DNA from 2 places in the Shewanella sp. SM21 genome. Region 2 is predicted to be linked to the other one. Evidence: predicted binding sites of a transcription regulator. Region 2 holds the regulator's gene; the other holds the start of a gene.

Region 1 (11,776 bases), on a different contig from region 2:
TTTCACGGCTTCACTCCAAAGTAATCTTCCAGATAATCATCGAATGAAACTGCACTCTGCGCCGCCTCTAGTTCAGCTTGCTTGTTAAGCGAACTGGATGCTTCAGCTTGATACTGCGCTATGGTCTCGCTCGACAAGGGATAATCGATAAAGTATTGGTAGTATTGCTGCGCTAACGTCATTACCCACTGACCATGATCTTGGCCCTTGTTGATCACGTTTTGAAGTACTTGTCCCGACAGGGTTAAATTCGGATCTTCAACCGCTTTACGCCAATGGGCCAAAGCCACTTGATAATCCGTCCCCTCACCATCGAGCAATACTGCCAAAGGTTGCAAGGCATCAAACAACTCTTCTAACCAAGATTTAAGCGAACGTGAACCGTCTGCAGTTAATAACTCAAGCCCAGGTTTACGGCCTTCAAGCACCACAGCTTTAAGATTCGCGCTTAATCTCGCCTCTTCGCTCGCCTCAGACTTAGGCGACTGCGTTAATAAACAATAGAGTAGGAATAAATCGAGGAAACGTACTTGTGTCGACTCAATGCCAACTGGGCTAAATGGATTAACATCCAACGCTCTCACTTCAATGTATTCCACCCCCGCACGGGCCAAAGCTTCAGACGGTTTCTCGCCACTACGTGTGACCCGTTTCGCACGGATTGGCGAGTAGAACTCGTTTTCAATCTGCAATACATTGGCATTAAGTTGACGATACTCACCATCGACTTTAACGCCGATATTAGCAAAGTTTGCTGAAGGCATTTTAGTGGCAGCATTCACGCCAGCCAGATACTCAGGCAAAGAGTTATAGCTGATATTTAGATCTTCTTGCTCTTTGTTGGTGTAGCCTAAATCACTCATACGCAACGAAGTGGCATAGGGCAGATACAGAGTTCCGTGGCCCGTTTTTTCAAACTTGAGGTCGGTTTTTTGATCTTTAATAAAGGAGCTACATAACGCTGGCGAGGCACCAAATAAATAAGGTAGTACCCACACTAAACGGCGATAGTTACGGATCAAGCCGAAATAGGATTCTGAAATAAAATCATCGTAAGTTAACTCTTTATCACTTAACTCATACAGGCTTCGCCATAATTCTTGCGATACCGAAAAGTTAAAGTGCACCCCAGAGATGATCTGCATCAGGGCACCATAACGATAGGTTAACCCCTTACGATACAAGGTTTTCATCATGCCAGTATTCGATGAGCCATAGCGGGCAACGGGGATCTGTTGCTCATCTTTCACATAGCAAGGCATGCTCACGGGCCACAAACGCTGACCATTTAAGTGGCGCACGCTGAAGGCATGAGTCTCAGTTAACCCAGTGAGAAGTTGCTCAACATTGTGATTTACTGGCGTAATAAACTCGAGCAAGGCTTCACTGTAATCCGTCGTAATACGTGAATGCATTAACGCCGAGCCTAAGGCTTCGGGATGCGAGTCTGTAGCGAGATAACCAAACTCATCAATCCGCAACGCCTCACGTTCTATGCCACGTAACATACCCAAGAGTGCGGTGCGCCCATTGGCGTCCGAGAGATGTTGTACTAATTCATTGAATGACTTCAATTTGCGCTTCTCTAATTGGTGATTCGCTATCGCGACAAGGTTAACAGTCAGACCTTTATTTTGAGGCTTATCTTGCAAAATATGCCTCAAAATAAATCTAAACCTGTCTGTGGGGCAAGCCAAATTCACACCTTGTATGATTAAAAGCAGACGGTGACAGCTAATGCTGTCACCGTCTTTCGATGTAAATCCGGTAAATATAGAGCAAATAGTCGTTAACTAATGCACCCGTCTATCTACCTATATAAGGGCGAAATACTAATTTACAATACTAAAGTTTCAATTGGATAGCCCAATACCGCTAAATCCGCTTCAATTGTCGCTTTATCTCCCACCACCAGAATCACCATTTTATTGATATCTAGCTCGGAAGCCGCGAGGGCATTGAGTTCATCTTTTGTTACAGTATTAATGATCTTGTCCTGTTGAGTCGTAAAATCTTGACTCAATTGGTAACGTTGGATCATCCGCATAAAGCCCGCTTTTTGATACGGTGTTTCATAATCAAGAGCTTGCCCTTGAGAGACTGAATTACGCATAAAGGCAAGTTCAGCATCTGTCATGCCCTGCTGCTGATAAGCACTGATTTCTTTTACAAACTCAATGAGTGCTTTCGCCGTCACGTCACTGCGAACGTTACTTGATGCGACAAAATCGCCCACTTCAGCACCGCCAGTAAAACGAGTGCGAGCACCATAGGTATAACCTTTATCCTCACGTAAATTCAGGTTGATACGGCTATTGAATGCGCCGCCTAACGGATAATTCATCAGATAGGATTTAAAATAATCGCCTGTGGCATCGTAGGGTAATGCGCGCTTGGCAATATTGATTACCGATTGCGCCGCACCAGGTTTATCAATCACATAAATTGTGCCGCCTTTTAATGCAGGGAGTGGCTTAAGTGGCGGTACCACAGCTGCTTCTCCTTTCCACTGGTTTAATCCCGCTAGTTTAGGCAGCAATGCAGATTCAGATAAATTAGCAACAGTGACAATTTTAGCGTTGCCGCCTTGATACTGCTGGGCATAAAACGCTTTTACATCGGCTAACTTAAGCGCCGCGACTGAATCGAGCGTACCAAGATCATTCACACCTAACGCATTGTCTTTACCGTATAACAAAGACGACAACGCCGTATCAGCCAGATAGCTAGGATCGGACTGCATATGCTGGATCTGTTGTAATTGCTGCTGTTTCACTCGCGCAAAGTCAGCTTCGCTGAACGCTGGTTGAAACAGCTTTTCTTCCATAATCGCCAGCGTCTCATCTAAATGTGCTGTCAGAGCCGATACTTTGATCGAACTTTGATATTCAGACGCACTAAAATCGACACTACTACCTAGCATTTCTAAGGCTTGTGATAGTGCTTCACTGCTGCGCTTCTGGCTCGATTCATTAAGCATTTCCGCAGTCAGCGTTGCTAAGCCTGCTTTTTCGACGGGTATGAGTCTGTGGCCACCATTGAGATAAACAATTAACTCAACTGTTGGTGTTTCAGTACTTTGAGTGCCCATGACTTCGATGCCATTGGCTAAGGTTTTTGTCCAAATTTTAGGTACTTTGAGCATAGGTGCAACGCCAGATGCAGGCATCTTAGTCCGATCAAAACTTGAAACAAGTTCAGGCTTGGGCAAATCCCCCTCTACCGCAGTGTGTGCAATCGGCAACGTTGCAGGCGTGAAGTTATCCGCATGAGCAATAAGTGACGTCATTCCCTGCGGCACCACACTCATAACCACCATAGGTTTATCTTTAATGTATTGCTTAAACACGCGCATCACATCGTCTTTGGTCACATTGGCATAACGATTCAGATCTGAGGCAATCATGTTCGGATTGCCCGACAGCGTTTGGTTCATCGCTAAGGTCGACACTTTGCCAGAAACACTCTGCAGGCTATAAATGGTATCAGCCTCAAACTGCACTTTGACTTTTTGCAGATCGTCATCGGTAACGCCACGTTGCTCAAACTCCTTAATCGAGTCGAGGATACGTTGCTCCAGATCCGCCAATTTGCCGCCCTTTTCAGGATTGGCTAAAGCATAAATCGACATCTGACACGCAAGCTCTTGACAAGGATGACTCACATTAGCCTGCATGGCATAACCGTCCTTAACCAAGTTTTTATATAATAAGGATGTTTTACCACCACCTAAAATATTGGCTAACAGATCGAGCGCGGCCTCATCTGAATGTCTAGCGTATACGGTTGGAAAACCAATACGGATCAAAGGTAAGTGCACTTGATCTTCCATGGAGAGGTAACGCGTCTTGTCTAAGTTAACCAGCGCCTTTTGCTCTAACGAGACTTCAGGACCGCGGGGGATTTCACCAAAATATTTATTGACCCAGGCTAAGGTTTGCATTTCATCGAAATCGCCACCTATGGTCAAGGTCGCATTGTTAGGGCCATACCAACGTTGGAAAAAGTGTTTAACATCATCAACCGTGGCGCGATTAAGATCGTCCGGCCAACCAATTACAGGCCAAGAATAAGGATGACCGACAGGATACATAGCTTGGCTAAAACGCTCACTCATGCGGCCATAGGGCTGATTATCGATACGTTGTGCGCGCTCGTTTTTGACGGTTTCGCGCTGCACTTCGAATTTTTCACTAGTGAGTGCCGGCAACAAAAAGCCCATACGGTCCGACTCGAGCCACAACATTTTTTCTAATTGATTGTTGGGTACTGTCTCAAAGTAATTGGTTCTGTCGGTATTGGTCGTGCCATTTAGGGTACCACCGGCTTCGGTAACCACTTCAAAATGCTGTTCATCGGCAACATGCTGCGAGCCTTGGAACATCATGTGTTCAAATAAATGCGCAAATCCCGAACGCCCAGCTAATTCACGGGCAGAGCCCACATGATAAGTGACGTCGACATGCACTAAGGGATCGGAATCATCTTGATGTAAAATAACCGTTAACCCATTGGCTAATTGGTACTTTTTGTAGGGGATCCCTACTTGCGAATCGGCCAATTGCACATTTTCGATAAGTTTAACGCCTGTGGGCAAGTTCACCGTAGTCGTTTCAGATGCACAACCCGCAAGTGCGGCAGAAATTGCGACCGCTAATATCCATTTCTTCAAAACATTCCCCTCATACATCAATGGGCCAAAAATACAGCTTCATCATAGTGCTGCGTAGCGTCATAGTGCGCTTAAATGATTAAGCATTGGGATTTATGACTCGCAAAATTAACACTAAGTTCCTATCTATACAGTAAATTCAGTCTAAACGGAAAAACACTCCACACCCTTGACCATTAAATGCATCCTAGCGCCATCATGCCATCCATTGCAGCACGGCAGCGGCAACAATTAAGTAACGAATTGTTTTACCAATTAAAATAATCACCAAAGAGGGAATTAGTGGTAGCCTCAACCAACCCGCCAATAAACAGAGAATATCGCCGACAACTGGTGCCCATGAGAGTAACAACGCCCACACGCCGTAGCGTTCAATCAAGGCGAGCCCCTTTGCGTGTTTACCTGTCGCTAACGCTTCTGGTGATTTTGCGAGGCGACCTAAGCGGCCTAAGTAGAAACTGGTCATCGCGCCCAAGGTGTTACCAATACTGGCCACCACGACTAGCGCAACCCAAGCCTCTGGGGTATTGTTTAATAGCGCCATGAGTAAGACTTCAGATCCCCCCGGTAACAAAGTGGCCGCTAAAAAAGCGCCGGAGAACATAATACCTAACTCAGTCATAATGGCTTACTCAATGATAAATCTCTCTTTTTGTATTCAATGCGATGAGGTTTGCCATGGGTTAATTGAATGTTTCACTTAATCTTTTTACAACAAACTCACTTATCACAATAAGTTATAAGAAAAACGGTTTGTTATAACCCTAGCTCTGTCGATACAATGGTTAACTATGGCAGGCAATAACCATGCGCATGACTGAGAGCGCGTTAACATCACGCTCAACTCGTTAAATACGAATCCTATCATCGCAGGCCTATTGGCTCACTCTTAATTTATTTTTCTGGAATATGCATGATCCTTCAAACCATTAGCCGCATTCCGTTTTGGCAAAAAGTCTTAGCAAGCTTTATCTTAGGTGCGCTCGTTGGCGTTATTTTAGGTGAAAGCGCCACAGTGCTAAAACCATTAGGTGATCTGTTCATTGGGGCCATTAAGATGTTGGTCGCGCCTTTGGTATTTTGTGCCATTGTCGTGAGTATCACATCGCTCAACTCGCAAACCAGTCTGAAACGCCTGAGCTTGAAAACTTTGGGTATGTTCATGCTGACAGGCACAATCGCCTCTCTGATCGGCTTAGCTGTGGGCTCAATGATCGACATGGGTGGCACCATGCAACTCACAACGACTGAAGTGCGCGAGCGTAATATTCCCGGTTTCGCACAAGTGTTGCTCGACATGATCCCTGTAAATCCTTTTGCTTCACTCGCTGAAGGCAAGGTACTGCAAATTATCGTGTTTGCAGCTTTGGTAGGTATCGCTATCAATAAAGTCGGCGAGAAAGCAGAGCCATTAAAACGCACCATTGAATCAGGTGCTGAAGTCATGTTCCAACTGACTCGCATGGTCTTAAAACTCACTCCTATCGGTGTGTTTGGTTTAATGGCATGGGTTGTGGGTGAATATGGTTTATCGACTCTACTGCCTTTAGGTAAGTTTATCGGGGCTATCTACATTGCCGCTTTTATCCACATCATCTTTGTTTACGGTGGCTTAGTGAAATTTGTCGGTGGTTTAAGCCCACTGCAATTTTTCCGCAAAGCTATGCCAGCGCAGTTAGTCGCCTTTAGTACTTCCTCAAGTTTCGGTACTTTACCTGCGAGCACCCGCGCAGTCGAAACCATGGGTGTATCAAAACGTTATAGTGCCTTTGTGATGCCATTAGGTGCGACCATGAACATGGACGGCTGTGGGGGTATTTACCCTGCGATAGCCGCTATCTTCATCGCCCAGATTTACAATATTCCGCTCGACACACTGGACTATGTGATGATCGCCGTGACTGCGACAGTGGCTTCTGTTGGTACCGCTGGCGTACCAGGAAGTGCGATGGTGATGTTAACTGTCACCTTAGGTGTAATTGGTCTGCCACTTGAAGGCATTGCCTTTATCGCCGCGATTGACCGTATTATCGATATGATCCGCACAGCAACTAACGTAACGGGCGATATGATGACTGCTGTTGTGATTGGTAAATCCGAAAATGAACTCGATGAAGCACAGTTCTATTCGAACGACAATCAAGACGTTACACCTGTGAGTTCGTAGCAATAACAATATTGTATAAAAAGTATTAAGCTAAATAATCAGTACCATTGACCACAGTAAGAGACCGCTTCGGCGGTCTCTTTTATTATCCTGCAAACAGTCTTTGATCTATTGGCTTTAGAGACCACAATCGACTTCGACAGTCTCTATTAACTGCAAAATAGGTTACTCAACTAAGATCAAGCTGTTAGACTCTAAAACTACTCTAACTCACACTTTAGCAGAACAGACAATGACGAGACTCTTCCTTATCCCGCTGATCCTATGTTTGTTTTGGGCGTTATTTTTAAAAGCCAACAAACTCACGCTAAAACAAGGCCGGCGAGGTTTTATCTACATTATCGGTATAGGTGGCGGGCTGATTTTAATCCTTATGGCATTACTCTGGTTAACGGCTTAGGTTAATACCAAGGATTCATTTCCTAAATTAGTGACTTAACAAAAAGCCAACTCAATACTGAGTTGGCCTTAGTGATAAAACAGCGTTAACGACTAGAATAAATTCGAAGATAAACCCGCTAAATTTACCCACTCAGTCAAGCCCAATCAGTTAACCCACTCTGTCATCAACCCAGCACGGCAAGTAAAATCCCCGCAGCCACAGCAGAACCTAGCACTCCCGCCACATTGGGACCCATGGCGTGCATTAACAAGAAGTTGTGTTGGTTGGCCTCTAATCCAACTTTGTTCACGACTCGTGCTGCCATAGGTACAGCCGACACCCCTGCGGCACCAATCAACGGATTAATCTTACCACCCGACAACTTACACATCAGTTTTGCCATCAATACACCTGCAGCAGTACCAATGCCAAATGCTAAAGCTCCCAATACCAAAATTCCTAAGGTTTCCAGTCGCAGGAATTGGTCGGCAGATAACTTAGAACCGACAGCTAGACCTAAGAAAATCGTAACGATATTGATAAGCTCGTTCTGCGCCGTTTTCGATAATCTATCCACTACGCCAGATTCGCGCATCAAGTTACCAAGACAAAACATACCCACTAACGGCGTAGCCGCAGGTAAAAAGAGGATCGTTAATCCCAGCACCATCAAAGGGAAAATGATCTTTTCCTTCTTACTGACATCGCGCAGCTGCTCCATTTTAATTTCGCGCTCGGCTTGGGTTGTTAGTAAGCGCATGATCGGCGGTTGAATAATCGGGACTAGCGCCATATAGGAATAAGCCGCGACCGCAATCGCCCCCAATAACTCAGGCGCCAGTTTGGAGGCTAAGAAAATCGCCGTCGGTCCATCGGCACCGCCAATAATCGCAATGGCCGCCGCGTCCTTCATAGTGAACTCAAATCCCGGCACTAAGTTCAGCGCTATTGCGCCAATCAGTGTCGCAAAAATCCCAAACTGCGCAGCAGCCCCTAATAACAGAGTTTTAGGATTCGCGATCAAGGCACTAAAGTCGGTCAGCGCACCAACACCCATAAAGATCAATAGCGGAAACACCCCAGTCTCAATCCCCACATGATAGGCGTAATACAGCATGCCACCTTCTTCGGTAAATCCCGCATGGGGAATGTTCGCCAGCACTGCACCAAAACCAATGGGCAACAATAGCAAAGGCTCAAAACCACGTACGATGGCGAGATACAAGAGCAAAGCGCCCACTGCCATCATCAACACTTGCCCGCCAGTAAAGTGAGCGATTCCCGTCTCGGCCCAAAAAGCCATTAAACCTTCCATAATGACTCCTACGCCAAGGCCAATAATTGAGAACCCACAGACACTGAGTCACCTTCTTTCACCCAGATCTTAGCGATAATGCCATCGCCCTGTGCACGAATTTCAGTTTCCATCTTCATCGCCTCAAGGATGATCACGACATCGCCTTCACACACTCTATCGCCTGGAGAAACATGCACTTTGAAGATGTTGCCCGACAAAGGCGCGCTCATTTCAAGCCTGATTTCACCATGGCTTGTTGATGGCGTTGTACTCTCAGTCACAGATTGCACAGCATGAACACTTTGTCCCTGTGGCTGGATTTGCGAGATCTCACCGCCTGCGGCGACTTCAACTACGTACTCTTGCCCTTCGACAGTTACCGTGTAGGTTTCAGGGCCACGATCCGTAATATTAGAAGCAGCAAGTACCGAAGTCAGCTCAGGCTTAGGCTCAAAGGCGTTCGGATCGTCACGATTCTTTAAGAACTGCAATCCTATTTGTGGGAAGAGTGCATAGGTCAGCACATCATCGTCATGCTCTGAAGATAGGCGAATGCCTTGTTCCTGTGCTTTATCAGCTAACTCAAGCCGTAATTTAGCCAGCTCTGGCGTTAATAAATCAGCAGGGCGACATGTAATGGCTTCGGCTCCTTGTAAGACTCTCGCTTGCAATGCGGCATTGACTGGCGCAGGCGTCGCGCCATATTCGCCCTTAAGCACGCCTTCAGTCTCTTTAGTCAGTGACTTATAACGCTCCCCCATCAACACATTAATGACCGCCTGCGAGCCGACAATCTGCGATGTAGGTGTCACTAAGGGCAAAAAACCTAAGTCAGCACGCACGCAGGGAATTTCTTCCAAGACCAAGTCCATCTTATCGGCCGCGCCCTGTTCCTTAAGTTGGCTCTCCATATTGGTCAGCATGCCACCAGGCACTTGTGCACGTAAGATCCGCGAATCAATGCCTTTCAGCGCGCCTTCAAACTTAGCGTACTTCTTGCGTACTTCACGGAAATAAGCGGCAATCTCCTCAAGCAATACCATATCGTAACCAGTCGCACGCTCAGTATCTTCCACCATAGCGATAACTGTTTCAGTAGCAGTATGTCCATAGGTTTGGCTCATCGACGAAATTGCCGTATCGAGCACATCGATACCCGCTTCAATGGCTTTCTGGTAAGTGGCGGTACTTAATCCTGTCGTCGCATGGCAATGCATAGATAACACTAGTTGCGTTTGGGATTTTAGTCGACTGATAAGCTCAAACGCTTCCATCGGCTTAAGCAACCCCGCCATATCTTTGATACACAAAGAATCACATCCCATATCTTCGAGACGTTTTGCCATATCAACCCAAGTCTCTATGGTATGCACTGGACTTGTGGTGTATGAGATCGTCCCCTGCGCATGGCCGCCAACTTGGCGCACCGCTTTCACCGCAGTTTCGAGATTACGAACATCATTCATTGCATCGAAAATACGAAATACATCGACGCCATTAGTATGAGCACGCTCAACAAAACGCGTGACTAAATCATCGGCATAATGGCGATAACCTAATAAGTTTTGGCCACGCAGCAACATTTGCTGCGGCGTATTCGGCATTGCCTTTTTCAACTCACGAATTCTGTCCCAGGGATCTTCACCAAGATAACGAATACAGGCATCAAAAGTCGCCCCGCCCCAAGATTCCAATGACCAGAAACCGATCTTATCGAGTAACGGCGCTATAGGTAACATGTCATCAATGCGTAAGCGCGTCGCTAAAATGGATTGATGCGCGTCCCGCAATACGACATCAGTTAAAAATAATGGCTTAGCCACTGCTGTCGTAGAATTAGATACAAAAGTCATACTGCTCCCCATTACTTAATCTGTGAACGATACTGCTTTACCGCTAGTGAAATCGCAGCGACCAAGCTTGGATCTAAAGGTTTAGCATCAGATTGCGCTACCCTCTGCTGACTTTTAGCATGATTTTTAGCAAAACGTGCAGATGCAGTATCGACTGCACACCAACGCGCAACCAAATGAATCCCAAGGATTAGTACACTTAAAAATAAATAAACTAAGCCCATCCCCAAAAACATAATGCCAACGGCATCCAATAAAGATTGCGTTACATCCTCCATATCTCCCCTACCCCTTACTCTCTAGATCCCTATCAACAGCGCGATTGCCCGAAAATCATCGCTATCGCATTACAAGTTCAAAATTCATCAAATGAACAGCTCCAAACTATGGTTCTTCCGTAAACAGACACATAGCGACCACCAATCAGAAAAATTGAATAAAAAATCACATTTCAAAGCTAACTAATCACACAACAAGAAAACCAGCTGAACTCAACCTGCTACGAACATAACCAATTGATAACAAAAAAACCATATCAGTGTAAATTGGTCTTACCAACATTAAGTAAATCCACAGGCGGCAAGTTATTAATCCTCATAAATCGAGCGATTAATTCAATATTCCATAATGAAAAAAGCATAATGTTGGATTTAAGCTGAAGTGATGTCTTAGGCTAAAAAATGATTCCTAAATTGAAAACAACGAGCATAGGAATAAACCAAGTGAAAAAATATGCAAATTTAACAATCCAAGCTACTGCCATCTGACTAAGTGGCAAAATAAAAATGAATATTGTTCTGAAGACATTGTTTGAAGAAGAGGAATGGGTTCAATTCAGCAAATTAAATCAACTTAAATGCCCCCTAGATACCAACACAGAGCAGTGCCTAGCAATACGGTTGGTGTGTGGAACGGCTATCTTAAAAGATAAGCAACAGTGCTACCTGAGCTAGAGCTCAGGCGTTTAGTTATGCGCAGAATTAAGCAATAGGACGAGAACGAAATAGGAAATCCTAGGACCGACAAAGAACTCAGTAATTGAAATGGCTAGTGAGTTGGTGAGTTGGTGAGTTGGTGAGTTGGTGAGTTGGTGAGTTGGTGAGTTGGTGAGTTGGTGAGTAAAAATAGCGGAGAAACATGCAAGCTGAAAGAAAAACTGACTAATTTCTACAAATTGCAGACGCAAAAAAGCCAGCTTATCAGCTGGCTTCGTTGCATCTCAATGAGATAATTAGGCGCTTGGCGATGACCTACTCTCACATGGGGAGACCCCACACTACCATCGGCGCGTTTGCGTTTCACTTCTGAGTTCGGGATGGGATCAGGTGGTTCCACAAGGCTATTGTCACCAAGCAAATTCTGTTTATTACCGTGTCCATCGCTGGCTCACGCTAATAATAATTCG
Region 2 (11,776 bases):
TGGATAAAGATCTAACCTCTCCAGTCAAAAATCCCCTGCTAGAGAGCAATATTCCTGCGCAGTATCGCGATCCCGATGGCCAGTGGTATGCCCTGACTATGCGGGTGCGAAATCTCTATACAGCCAAGGATCGTTTAGGCCAGCAGCAATTGACCTATGAAGAATTAGCCGATCCCAAATACAAAGGAAAGATTTGTACTCGCAGTGGTAAACATCCATACAACATAGCGTTAGTCGCATCTATGATTGCTCATCACGGTGAAGCTGAGGCAAAAACTTGGTTACAAGGCGTGAAAACTAATTTAGCCCGTAAACCTCAGGGGAACGACAGGGGGCAAATTGCCGCAGTAAAAGAAGGTGTGTGTGAGATCGCCATTGGTAATAGCTACTATTACGGCAATATGTTGCAGGATCCTGAGCAAAAGGCGATTGCCGAAGCTGTGACGCTCAACTTCCCGAACCAAGCTGACCGCGGTGCCCATGTGAATGTGTCTGGCATGGTATTAACTCGCCATGCGCCTAATAAAGCCAATGCGATCAAATTGATGGAGTTCTTATCCGCCGATGTTGCTCAGAAGGCCTATGCCGATGTGAATATGGAATATCCAGTGAAAGCCGATGTGGCACCTTCATCTTTAGTGGCTTCATGGGGTAAGTTTAAGTCAGATCAATTGCCCATTTTTAAGTTGGCAGAATATCACCAAGCGGCGGTTAAGCTATTAGATGAAGTGCAGTTTGATCTCTAGCTCCAGTGCTAGCGACAAAATGCAGATTTAGGTTATCAGCGCCAGTGATTGGCGCTGTGACGTTTTAAGGATTGACATGATTTTAGGATTAGCCAGAAGCTGGTCGCTTGCTGGTTATGCCGTGGCCGCCTTGCTGGTATTGCCACTATTTGCGTTGATATTTCAAGCTTTTCAGCCTGACGAAGCCGTGTTTGGGCACTTGATGGCAACGGTTCTGCCGACATATATCATTAATAGTTTATTGCTGATTTTCTGGGTGAGTCTGGGGGCGTTATTACTCGCGTTACCTTGCGCTTGGTTGATGGCTCGTTGTGACTTTGTAGGCAGGCGATATTTGCAATGGGCGCTATTATTGCCCCTCGCTATGCCTGCGTATATTGTTGCCTACGTCTATACCGATTTACTCGATTATGCGGGGCCAGTGCAGCGCGGTCTTCGTTCGATATTTGGCTGGGACTCACCGCAGGATTATTTCTTCCCCGATATTCGTACCTTAGGCGGCGCGGCGTGTATGTTGTCGCTGGTATTGTTTCCCTATATTTATCTCTTGGCGCGTACCGCTTTTATGGAGCAATCCTTAAGTTTGGCGCATGCTTCGCGCATTATGGGCTGTTCACCGTGGCAAAGTTTTTGGCGTTTATCTTTGCCTATGGCAAGGCCTGCGCTCGCCGTTGGGGTGGCTTTAGTGGCGATGGAGACGGCCGCTGATTTTGCAACGGTTAACTATTTTGCCGTGCCCACCTTAACGACAGCCGTGTATGACACTTGGTTGGGTTATGGCAATTTGACCGCCGCCGCTAAGTTATCGGCGATTATCTTGCTGGTGGTATTTAGTCTGATTGGATTTGAGCGTTTTGCCCGTCGTAAACAGCAGTTATTCCAAAAACAATCACGTATACAAGTCACTGACTTGTATCGACTCTCGATGACTCAAACCTTGGTCGCACTCAGCTTTTGCGGCATGCTATTGCTATTAGCCTTTCTGTTACCTTTCGGGATTTTATTATCCTATGCGATTGGTTACTTTGAACAAAGCTGGGATAAGAGTTTTTGGCAATTGAGTCTTAACAGCCTCAGTCTTGCGCTGATCACCAGTTTACTCTGTTGCTTAATCGCCTTACTGCTTATGTTCGTTCGCCGGATAAGCCCAAGACAGAGTGATGCTTTGCCCTCACGGTTAGCTTCGACGGGCTATGCCTTACCAGGCACTGTGCTGGCTATTGGGGTATTAGTGCCTTTAACTATGCTAGATTTTGCGATTAACGATCTGGCGGATCTTGTCGGCATAGCAGGTCCTGGTCTTATCCTTACAGGCAGTGTGATGGCATTGATTTTTGCTTTTTGTGTGCGTTTCGTGGCAATTGCGATTGGCAGTGTTGAAAGCAGTTATAAACGCATCTCGCCATCGCTAGACATGGTGAGCCTGACCATGGGGCAAACTCCTAGGCAACTTTTGCGGCGGGTGCATTTGCCTTTACTTGCCAAGGGATTGTTTGCGGGCGCTTTATTGGTGTTTATCGAAAGCATGAAGGAACTGCCCGCTGCGTTATTGCTGCGGCCTATCGGTTTTGAGAATCTTGCAACTTATGTATTCCAGTTTGCGTCCGATGAAAAACTCGAGCACGGCGCATTAGCTGCTATTGTGATTGTACTGGTGGGTTTAGTGCCGCTTATTTATTTAAACCGTTCATTGGAGCATCACAGCTGATGACAAGTACGCTCAAGCTTAAGCAAATTCATAGTGATTATCAGGGCCAGCAAGTACTTAAAGGTTTGAGTTTAACGCTCGCCCAAGGGGAAATCTTGGCGTTGTTAGGCCCAAGCGGTTGTGGCAAGACGACCTTATTACGTGCGGTTGCTGGATTACAGGCCATAAGCCAAGGTGAAATCCAGATTAATGGTCGCATAGTGAGTGGCGATAGCCAGTTTGTACCTAGCGAGCAGCGCGGCATCGGCATGATTTTTCAAGACTATGCGCTTTTCCCTCATTTGACTGTGGCGGAAAATATCCTCTTTGGGGTGGCTAGATTGTCGGGCGCAGAACGTCAGGCACGTTTGGATGAAATGCTAGCCTTGGTCAAACTTGAAGGGTTGGCACAGCGTTATCCCCATGAATTATCTGGCGGTCAGCAGCAGCGAGTTTCGATTGCGCGAGCACTTGCCTATGAGCCACAGTTATTGCTGCTCGATGAGCCTTTTTCCAATATTGATGCCCAAGTGCGCTACGAGATGATGGCGGAAATTCGCAGCATCTTAAAACAGCGTAATGTCAGCGCGGTGTTTGTTACTCATAGCAAGGATGAAGCCTTTGTATTTGCAGATACTTTAGCCATCTTTAATCAAGGCATCATAGTGCAGCATGGTAGTGCCGAAGCCTTATATGCCGCCCCAAACAGCCGCTATGTGGCGGACTTTTTAGGTAGCGGTAATTACTTACCTGCAGCAGTGTTTGATGGGCACAGTGTTGTCACTCCCATCGGTCATTTAACCAGCCTCACGCCATTAAATTTGCCGAGCGAGTTCAGCGGAACAGTATTCTTGCGACCACAGCAATTGACGCTCAGTGCCGATGAACAGGGCGTTGGTACTATCACTGAGCGACGTTTCTTAGGCGCCTTTTGTCATTATTGGGTCAAAATTGAAGCCGCTTCCCATGCTTATTATGTGGAGGTGCGTAGCCAAATGATGCAGCTCACTATCGGCCAAAAAGTTGGGGTAACGACTGAGCCGCATTCGCTTGTGTTGTTTGAATCTTCAGCATATTCAAACTGTGGGGACCCAATCTAAGCGATGAGTAATTATTTAATGCAGATATGACATAGCCAACTAAAGTACGACATTTTTGCTTACGTTTAACTTGGGTCTATGTGGTATTGGTTGGTGATATTTTAGACCATCCTTGCTACTTTTATCCTCCGGTTTTGGAGGAATTATGATAAAAACAATAAATTCAATTTGCACCCTCGTTATTGTAGCAACGGCAATATCGTCTTCAGGAGTGATGGCCATGGATAGGATCACAGGTAAAGCCTTCGCAACGCGATCAGAAGTGTATGCAACCCAAGGGATGGCGGCGACCAGTCAGCCTTTAGCTACACAAGTCGCTATTGATATACTCAAACAGGGCGGCAGTGCGGTCGATGCAGCGATTGCCGCTAACGCCATGTTAGGGTTAGTCGAGCCAACGGGCTCGGGTGTCGGTGGGGACTTATTTGCTATCGTCTGGAGCGCAAAAGATAAACGCCTCTATGGTCTTAATGCATCGGGGCGCAGTCCCAAATCCTTAAGTTTAGAAAAGCTTAAATCCCTCGGATTAGACTATTTACCGCCGCTTGGACCTTTGCCAGTTTCTGTACCGGGTACTGTTGACGGTTGGTACGAGCTGCATAATAAGTTTGGTAAATTAGCTATGGCTGATAACCTCGCGCCTGCAATTCATTATGCCCGTGATGGTTTCCCTGTGTCAGAGTTGATTGCCTATTACCTTGATGGCAGTGGTAAAAAACTGGCTAAATTCCCCGGTTTTAAAGAAACCTATATGCCTAATGGTAAGATGCCTACCGTAGGGGAAATCTTTAAAAATCCCGCGCTTGCTAACACCTATGAGAAAATTGCCAAGGGCGGCCGCGATGCTTTCTATAAAGGTGATATCGCCAAAAGTATCGATAAGTACATGAAATCCCAAGGTGGTTATTTAAGTTATGATGACTTAGCGAGCCATACTAGCGACTGGATAGATCCCGTTTCGGTGAACTACCGTGGTTACGATGTGTGGGAACTGCCACCTAATGGTCAAGGCATTGCGGCGCTACAAATCTTAAAAACCATGGAGCCCTTTAATGTGGCTGCCATGGGCTTTAATAGTCCTGAATATGTTCATTTATTTGTCGAAGCAAAGAAACTCGCCTTTGCCGACAGAGCTAAGTTTTATGCCGACATGGCCTTTAATAAAGTGCCCGTTACCGAGCTTATCTCACAGAAATATAACTATGATCGCGCTAAGTTGATTGACCCTACAAAAGCCGCCAAGAGTGTCGATGCGGGTAATCCAGCGTTGCAACATGGCGATACTGTGTACCTGACTACCGCTGACAAAGATGGCAACATGGTGTCACTCATTCAGAGTAATTACCGTGGTATGGGGTCAGGGATGACACCGCCGGATCTCGGCTTTGTGCTGCAAGACCGCGGGCAAATGTTTGATTTAACGGAAGGGCGTTTTAATACCTACGCACCGGGCAAGCGTCCATTCCATACCATCATTCCGGCTTTTGTGACCAAAGACGGTAAACCTTGGCTGAGCTTTGGGGTGATGGGCGGCGCGACTCAACCACAAATGCACGCGCAGATTGTAATGAATCTGATTGATTTTAAAATGAACTTGCAAGAAGCGGGCGATGCCCCCAGAATTTTGCATATGGGGTCAACCGAGCCCACAGGCGAAGTGATGAATGATGGTGGCTACGTCAGTCTGGAATCAGGTTTTCCGGTAGAAACCCGTCGTGAGTTGATTAAGAAAGGCCATGTGCTGCGTGATGGACTTGGGGAGTTTGGTGGCTATCAAGCCATTGGATTTAATGCCGAAACTGGCGTATATCGTGCGGCCTCTGAGAGTCGCAAGGATGGTCACGCCGCAGGCTATTAACACTAAGATAAATGCTAAGGTAAGCTCAACACTGAGTGAACCTGACGTCATTGATTCGATTTAACAGATTGGCGAGACTTTAATGGTCTCGTCAATTTTTATGTTTAAGGGTCTGGGGTAGGATAATGCTCCGCTATTGGCATTATCATAAACAGATCAGAGCAAACTGTGCGTTAGTTAATGTCATTTTTAGGTAAAGTTGCGGATAATATTGCCGAAAATGAATTTAGAAAAAGGGTGATAACCAAATGGATATTCAAAATATGCCGCGTGAACAGTTGGGTGTGTGTGCTGAGGGGAACTTACACAGTGTCTATTTGATGTTTAATGCCAATGACAATGTCGAGTCGCAATTACGTCCCTGTCTTGCCAACGTTGCGCAGTATATTTATGAGCTGACAGATCAATATTCCGACAGTGCATTCAATGGTTTTGTTGGTATTGGTGCTAATTATTGGGATAGCCTCTATCCTACTGCTCGCCCAGAACTGCTCAAACCTTTCCCTGCGATGCAAGTGGGCAGTCGTGAAGCGCCTGCAATTGAATATGATTTATTCGTGCATATTCGCAGTGATCGTTACGACATTCTGCATTTAGTGGCTAATGAAATCAGCCAAATGTTTGAAGACTTAGTGGAGTTAGTTGAAGAAGAGCGTGGCTTTAGATTTATGGATAGCCGTGATTTAACCGGCTTTGTCGATGGTACCGAAAACCCTAAGGGGCGCCACCGCCAGGAAGTGGCACTTGTGGGTGATGAGGATCCTGAGTTTAAGGGTGGCAGCTATATTCATGTGCAAAAATATGCCCATAACTTAAGTAAGTGGCATAGGTTACCAGTTAAAAAACAAGAAGATATTATCGGCCGTACTAAGCAAGATAATATCGAGTATGAATCTGAAGATAAGCCACTGACCAGCCATATCAAGCGCGTTAATCTTAAAGATGCCGATGGTAAGTCAATGGAGATCCTGCGTCAGAGTATGCCCTATGGTTCGCTGAAGGAGCAGGGATTAATGTTTATCTCTAACTGCCGCACGCCAGAACATTTTGAAAAGATGCTGCATAGCATGATGTTTGGTGATGGCGAAGGCAATCATGATCACTTGATGCATTTTACTAAGGCGATGACAGGTTCATCTTTCTTTGCCCCTGCACTGGATTTTATGCTGCAGTTCGACGAATAAGCTTTCTATAATCAAGCCGAATTAGTATCAATCGAGACGCACTTAAGCTAACGCCTAAGTGCGTTTTTTTATGCTAATGCGCGGGAACCCATTTTTTGATATCGAGCTGCCATTGCAGGGCGGTGAAATCGATAAAGGCGCGCACTAGATTTTGCTGATAACTGCGGGACAAATATACCGCCCACAGGGTTTGGCCTGGTGTCGTAAATTCGGGTAAGACTTCTTTGAGCTGACCACTGGCAAGGTATTGGTTAGCCAAGTCACAGGGTAACCGCACTATGCCATGTCCACGTAGCGCCGCACTGACCAACACTCCCATATCGTTAGCCCTAAGATTCCCTGTAACTTTGACGTGCTCGGCTTGCAGTTCTTTTAGAAAAGGCCAGTTTTGTTGCGCTGAGTGTATGAGGCAGTTGTGGGCCAGCAGATCAATGGGTTCGAGGAGTGGCGTTGCGCTATCAAGATAGCTCGGTGCCGCGCAAAGTACCGCATCTATGGTCATCAAACGCCGAGCTATGAGATTCTCATCGGGCTGCTCGGTATAACGTAGCGCCACGTCGACTCTCTCATCTACCAATTGCGCAAAACTGTCCGACATCACCAGTTGAATGTTGACCTTAGGATGAATTTTAATAAAGCGATCGACGACATCAAACAGACTGTGCTGCCCTAAGCCAATAGGCGTAGCGATACGAATACTGCCTACCAGTTCACTGTTATGGCTGTGGGCACGGCTCTCCATGGCAGCAACTTCACTTAAGATCCGCTGGCAAAATTGTAGCGCTTCCTCACCCTGCAAAGTCAAGCTGGCGCTGCGCGTGGTGCGGTGTAATAAGCGTAAACTCAACCACTGCTCCACTTCTTGAATATGACGGGAAACCTGCAGGCGGCTGAGGTCTAAATGTTCGGCAGCTTTGGTAAAGCTGCCACAGTTTGCGACTTCGACGAAACTGCGTATTGCGGCAATTTTATCCACATTAGTATCCTATATTGAAACAATCATGCTCAATTATTGATGTTTATTAGGTGAAAAACTGCAAGTAAACTGGATCCAATGTAAATCATCTGGGTGGGACAATGAAATGAAAATCGCAATTTTAGGTGCAACGGGTTGGATTGGTGGTGCAATTTTAAAAGAAGCACAGAGTCGTGGACATAAAGTGATAGCGTTAGTGCGTGACCCAAGCAAGTTATCCGTGGCTGACGTAGTAGTACGTGCCGTGGATTTAGAGCAGCCATTGGTCGCCGATACCTTTGCTGGCGTAGATGTCGTGATTGCCGCTGTTGGTGGCCGCGCCCAACAAAATCATGGTCTAGTGGCGAGTACGGTTCAGCATTTACTGGATGTGCTGCCTAACGCTAAGGTGCCACGTTTATTGTGGGTCGTTGGTGCTGGGAGTTTAGAAGTGGCGCCGGGTGTGACGCTGGTCTCTAGTCCAGATTTCCCAGCAGCATATAAAGATGAGGCGTTAGCTCAGGGTGAAGCTTTGCAGGTATTCCGTGCGGCGCAAACGGCAATCAATTGGACCTTTGTGAGCCCAGCCGTTGAGATTTATCCCGGTGAGAGTGAAGGCCCGTACCGTCTTGGTGGCGACAGCTTCTTTACCGATGCTAATGGTCAAAGCCGTATCTCTGTAACTGATTACGCAAAAGCCATGGTAGATGAAGCCGAAAAGGGCGCTCACCCAAACCAGCGCATCAGTGTGGCTTACTGATATCGTTATAGTTGAGTTAGATATTGTGAGTTAGATATTGTGCTGGAATGTGTAACGTAATCGGGACAATGGCCAAATAACCAGCGCGGTATTGCACTTCAAAATGTACAGATAAAATAGAACAGGTCAGCTCACTGACCTGTTTTTTTATTCTGCGTAATTGAATAAAGATTTGATGGTTTCTAAGGTATCGGCGATATCTTGGATGCTCGATGGGCAAATAAAGATAGTGTCGTCACCGGCAATCGTACCCAAAATGCCTTCTGGTTTACCGATAGAATCCAATAAACGGGCAATCAGCTGCGCGGCACCTGGGCTAGTTCGCACGACGATCATAGCTTGGTTGTGATCGACGTCGAGTACCAAATTCTTCAGTGGGCTACCCGCGGTGGGTACGCCTAATTCGGCTGGTAAGCAATACACCATCTCTTGCTTAGCGTTGCGAGTCCGCACTGCGCCGAACTTGCTGAGCATGCGTGACACTTTTGATTGGTTAATATTACCAAAGCCTTCAGCTTGCAAGGCGGTGACGATTTCACTCTGAGAGCCAAAGCGCTCTTCTTTTAAAATCGACTTAAAAATTCTAACAAGGTCATCCTGATTCTTGGTCGTTTGCATAATATTATTATTCGTTATTCAAAAAAACAGGCCCATTTTGAATATTTTTAGAAAAATTGTCAACAAATAACCAGATTGGTTGAATAAAAATTCACTAAGTCCCAGTGGTTAAGCGTTTGTAGGGGGCGTAAAAATCCCAATTTGAGTAATTGTTCTACATTGCTTTTACGTTATTCCGGAATTCTTTTGTCCCACGACTAAGGGATAATTGAAATTGTTGTGACATTCCAGTAATGTGACGCCAACGCAAATTAGATCCATGTCACACATATCCGAGAAATAACGGAGATAACTATGAAAGTTGCTGTACTTGGTGCTGCTGGTGGTATCGGCCAGGCTCTTGCCCTACTGTTAAAAACTCAATTGCCTGCGGGTTCACAATTGTCTCTATATGATATCGCACCGGTAACTCCGGGTGTTGCGGTTGACTTGAGCCACATTCCAACTGCTGTTGAAATCAAAGGTTTTGCTGGTGAAGATCCAACGCCTGCCCTCGTGGGTGCTGACGTTGTTCTAATTTCTGCTGGTGTTGCACGTAAGCCTGGTATGGATCGTTCAGATCTGTTCAATATCAATGCGGGTATCGTTCGCAACCTGATCGAAAAAGTAGCGGCAACTTGCCCTACGGCTTTGGTTGGCATTATCACTAACCCAGTCAACACGACTGTGGCTATCGCTGCAGAAGTGATGAAAAAAGCGGGTGTTTATGATAAGAACCGTCTGTTCGGTATCACGACTCTAGACGTGATCCGTTCTGAAACTTTCATCGCCGAATTAAAAGGCCTGAACGTTGCTGACGTTAAAGTGAATGTGATCGGCGGCCACAGCGGCGTGACCATTCTGCCATTACTGTCTCAAGTTGAAGGCGCGACTTTCACTGACGAAGAAGTGGCAAGTCTGACGACTCGCATCCAAAACGCGGGTACCGAAGTGGTTGAAGCTAAAGCCGGTGGCGGAAGCGCGACTCTGTCTATGGGTCAAGCGGCTTGCCGTTTCGGTCTGTCTCTGGTTCGTGGTCTGCAAGGCGAAGCTAACATCGTTGAATGCGCCTATGTTGACGGCGGCAGCGAGCATGCTGAATTCTTCGCACAACCTGTGCTGTTAGGCAAAAACGGTATTGAAAAAGTACTGCCTTACGGTGAAGTGAGTGCATTCGAAGCTAACGCTCGTGATTCTATGTTAGATACGCTGAAAGGCGATATCAAACTAGGCGTTGATTTCGTTAAATAATCTTTCGGATAATCTTTTTAGATTATGACGAATTAAAAACGGAGCCATTGAGCTCCGTTTTTTTATGCCTAGGTTTTACACTTTACTAAGCTAATTCAGTCGATCAGCGGCGCTTAGTGGGCAGTTGGCAATTATCGTCGCAGCGGGCTTTGCCCGTCAGTAAATAGGAGATGCGATATCTGTGTTTTGCAAATCTGAGATAGCACCAATCGGCCACAGTTTTAATCACGGGCAGGCGTAACAGTTGGATCCAAGCGCGTGTGCCTGTCAGTGCCCACGCTTTACAAGTGACATCTAACCCGAGTAACACTTCGCCCGTTGCGGTTTCGCCATGGAGAATGGTATTGGCATAGTCCCTATCGATATGGCTGAAACGCTCACTAAAGTCTGGCGCATTTAAATCCTCAAGCGCAATCAAGTTCTTCGGATCGCGCGCTTTCAGTTGGCGCATCTCGGCGCTACATAATGGACAATTTCCATCGTAAAAAATCCGCAGTTCCATCGGTATTACCTCTGATGACTTGATCACAATACTTGGTCTAAGCTCTTGGCTTGAGTACTTAAGCTTGGTTTTCTTCTACCCTATACGCAGAAGAAAGGGTTTTAGATCGAAGCGATTGTAGAACGGATCAGCATCTCATTTGGCTTTTTGTTAGGTTAAATTCAAATGAGTGCAGTAACATCTTGGTTATTCATCAGTTTAACTTGATTGCTGATTTTTAAGCGAACAAGGTAAAACCTGACCAATAACGACTCAAAAGGATAGGTATGACATCTCCCATCATAATCACAGGCGTGGGTAAACGCATAGGTTACGCCTTAGCCAAACATTTTCTCGCCCAAGGTCAGCGCGTGATTGGTACTTATCGCAGCCATTACGCTAGTATTGATGAGCTTACCACCTTAGGTGCGACTCTGTATCCCTGCGATTTTTATGACGATGCCCAAGTGCGATCCTTAATTGCTGAGTTAGCTAAATTGCCGCAAATTCGCGCCATTATTCACAATGCCTCTGACTGGCTGCCTGATCCTGTGCTTACAAAGAATGAGTCTTTAAAGAGTACCACTTTTGCGCCGAGCGAAGTGCTGCAGCGGATGATGCAAGTGCATGTGAGTGTGCCCTATCAGTTGAACTTGGCCTTAGAGGCGCTGCTACGTGCGGGTGCTGGCGATGAAATCGGCGGCAGTGATGTGATTCATATTACTGACTATGTGGCAGAGAAGGGCAGTCAGAAGCATATCGCCTATGCCGCCAGTAAAGCTGCGCTGCACAATATGACGCTATCCTTTGCCGCCAAGTTTGCGCCCGAGGTCAAAGTGAATTCGATTGCGCCTGCGATGATCCTATTTAATGCAGGAGATGATGTTGCCTATCAGCAAAAAACATTAGCCAAAGCGCTGTTGCCGAAAGAGGCGGGGAATGAGGAAATTATCGACTTAGTGGAATATCTGCTGAATAGCCGCTACGTCACTGGTCGTTGCCATAATGTCGATGGTGGCCGGCATTTAAGGTAGAGAAGGCTCTAGAACGCCACTGCATGGCTCTAGATTCTAGAAGGAGTGAACGACTGCATGATCTATTTTGTTTCATACCAAATATGACATTTTCACCCTCCAAAGTGGTCAGATGTAGGAGGT

Evidence for each region. The regulator ArgR, encoded in region 2, controls arginine synthesis, uptake and breakdown. The targets are predictions, from matches to a motif close to ANTGAATANNTATTCANT.
Region 1: the regulator ArgR is predicted to act here: its motif matches at 10,803-10,820, upstream of L5L94_RS02100 (OadG family protein).

Annotation. Positions count from the first base shown of each region.
Region 1 is NZ_JAKKRL010000001.1:505,303-517,078, forward strand. Features, by position in the region: gene L5L94_RS02060 (hypothetical protein) at 1-6, opposite strand, end outside; gene gshA (glutamate--cysteine ligase) at 3-1,652, opposite strand; gene L5L94_RS02070 (M16 family metallopeptidase) at 1,838-4,690, opposite strand; gene L5L94_RS02075 (YqaA family protein) at 4,869-5,294, opposite strand; gene L5L94_RS02080 (dicarboxylate/amino acid:cation symporter) at 5,586-6,839, shown strand; gene L5L94_RS02085 (hypothetical protein) at 7,072-7,239, shown strand; gene L5L94_RS02090 (sodium ion-translocating decarboxylase subunit beta) at 7,406-8,536, opposite strand; gene oadA (sodium-extruding oxaloacetate decarboxylase subunit alpha) at 8,545-10,371, opposite strand; gene L5L94_RS02100 (OadG family protein) at 10,383-10,649, opposite strand; rRNA gene rrf (5S ribosomal RNA) at 11,609-11,724, opposite strand.
Region 2 is NZ_JAKKRL010000009.1:11,083-22,858, reverse strand. Features, by position in the region: gene L5L94_RS13325 (Fe(3+) ABC transporter substrate-binding protein) at 1-746, shown strand, start outside; gene L5L94_RS13320 (ABC transporter permease) at 823-2,454, shown strand; gene L5L94_RS13315 (ABC transporter ATP-binding protein) at 2,454-3,533, shown strand; gene ggt (gamma-glutamyltransferase) at 3,679-5,391, shown strand; gene L5L94_RS13305 (Dyp-type peroxidase) at 5,640-6,575, shown strand; gene L5L94_RS13300 (LysR family transcriptional regulator) at 6,649-7,551, opposite strand; gene L5L94_RS13295 (NAD(P)-dependent oxidoreductase) at 7,658-8,290, shown strand; gene argR (transcriptional regulator ArgR) at 8,438-8,908, opposite strand; gene mdh (malate dehydrogenase) at 9,203-10,138, shown strand; gene L5L94_RS13280 (thiol-disulfide oxidoreductase DCC family protein) at 10,242-10,640, opposite strand; gene folM (dihydromonapterin reductase) at 10,907-11,653, shown strand.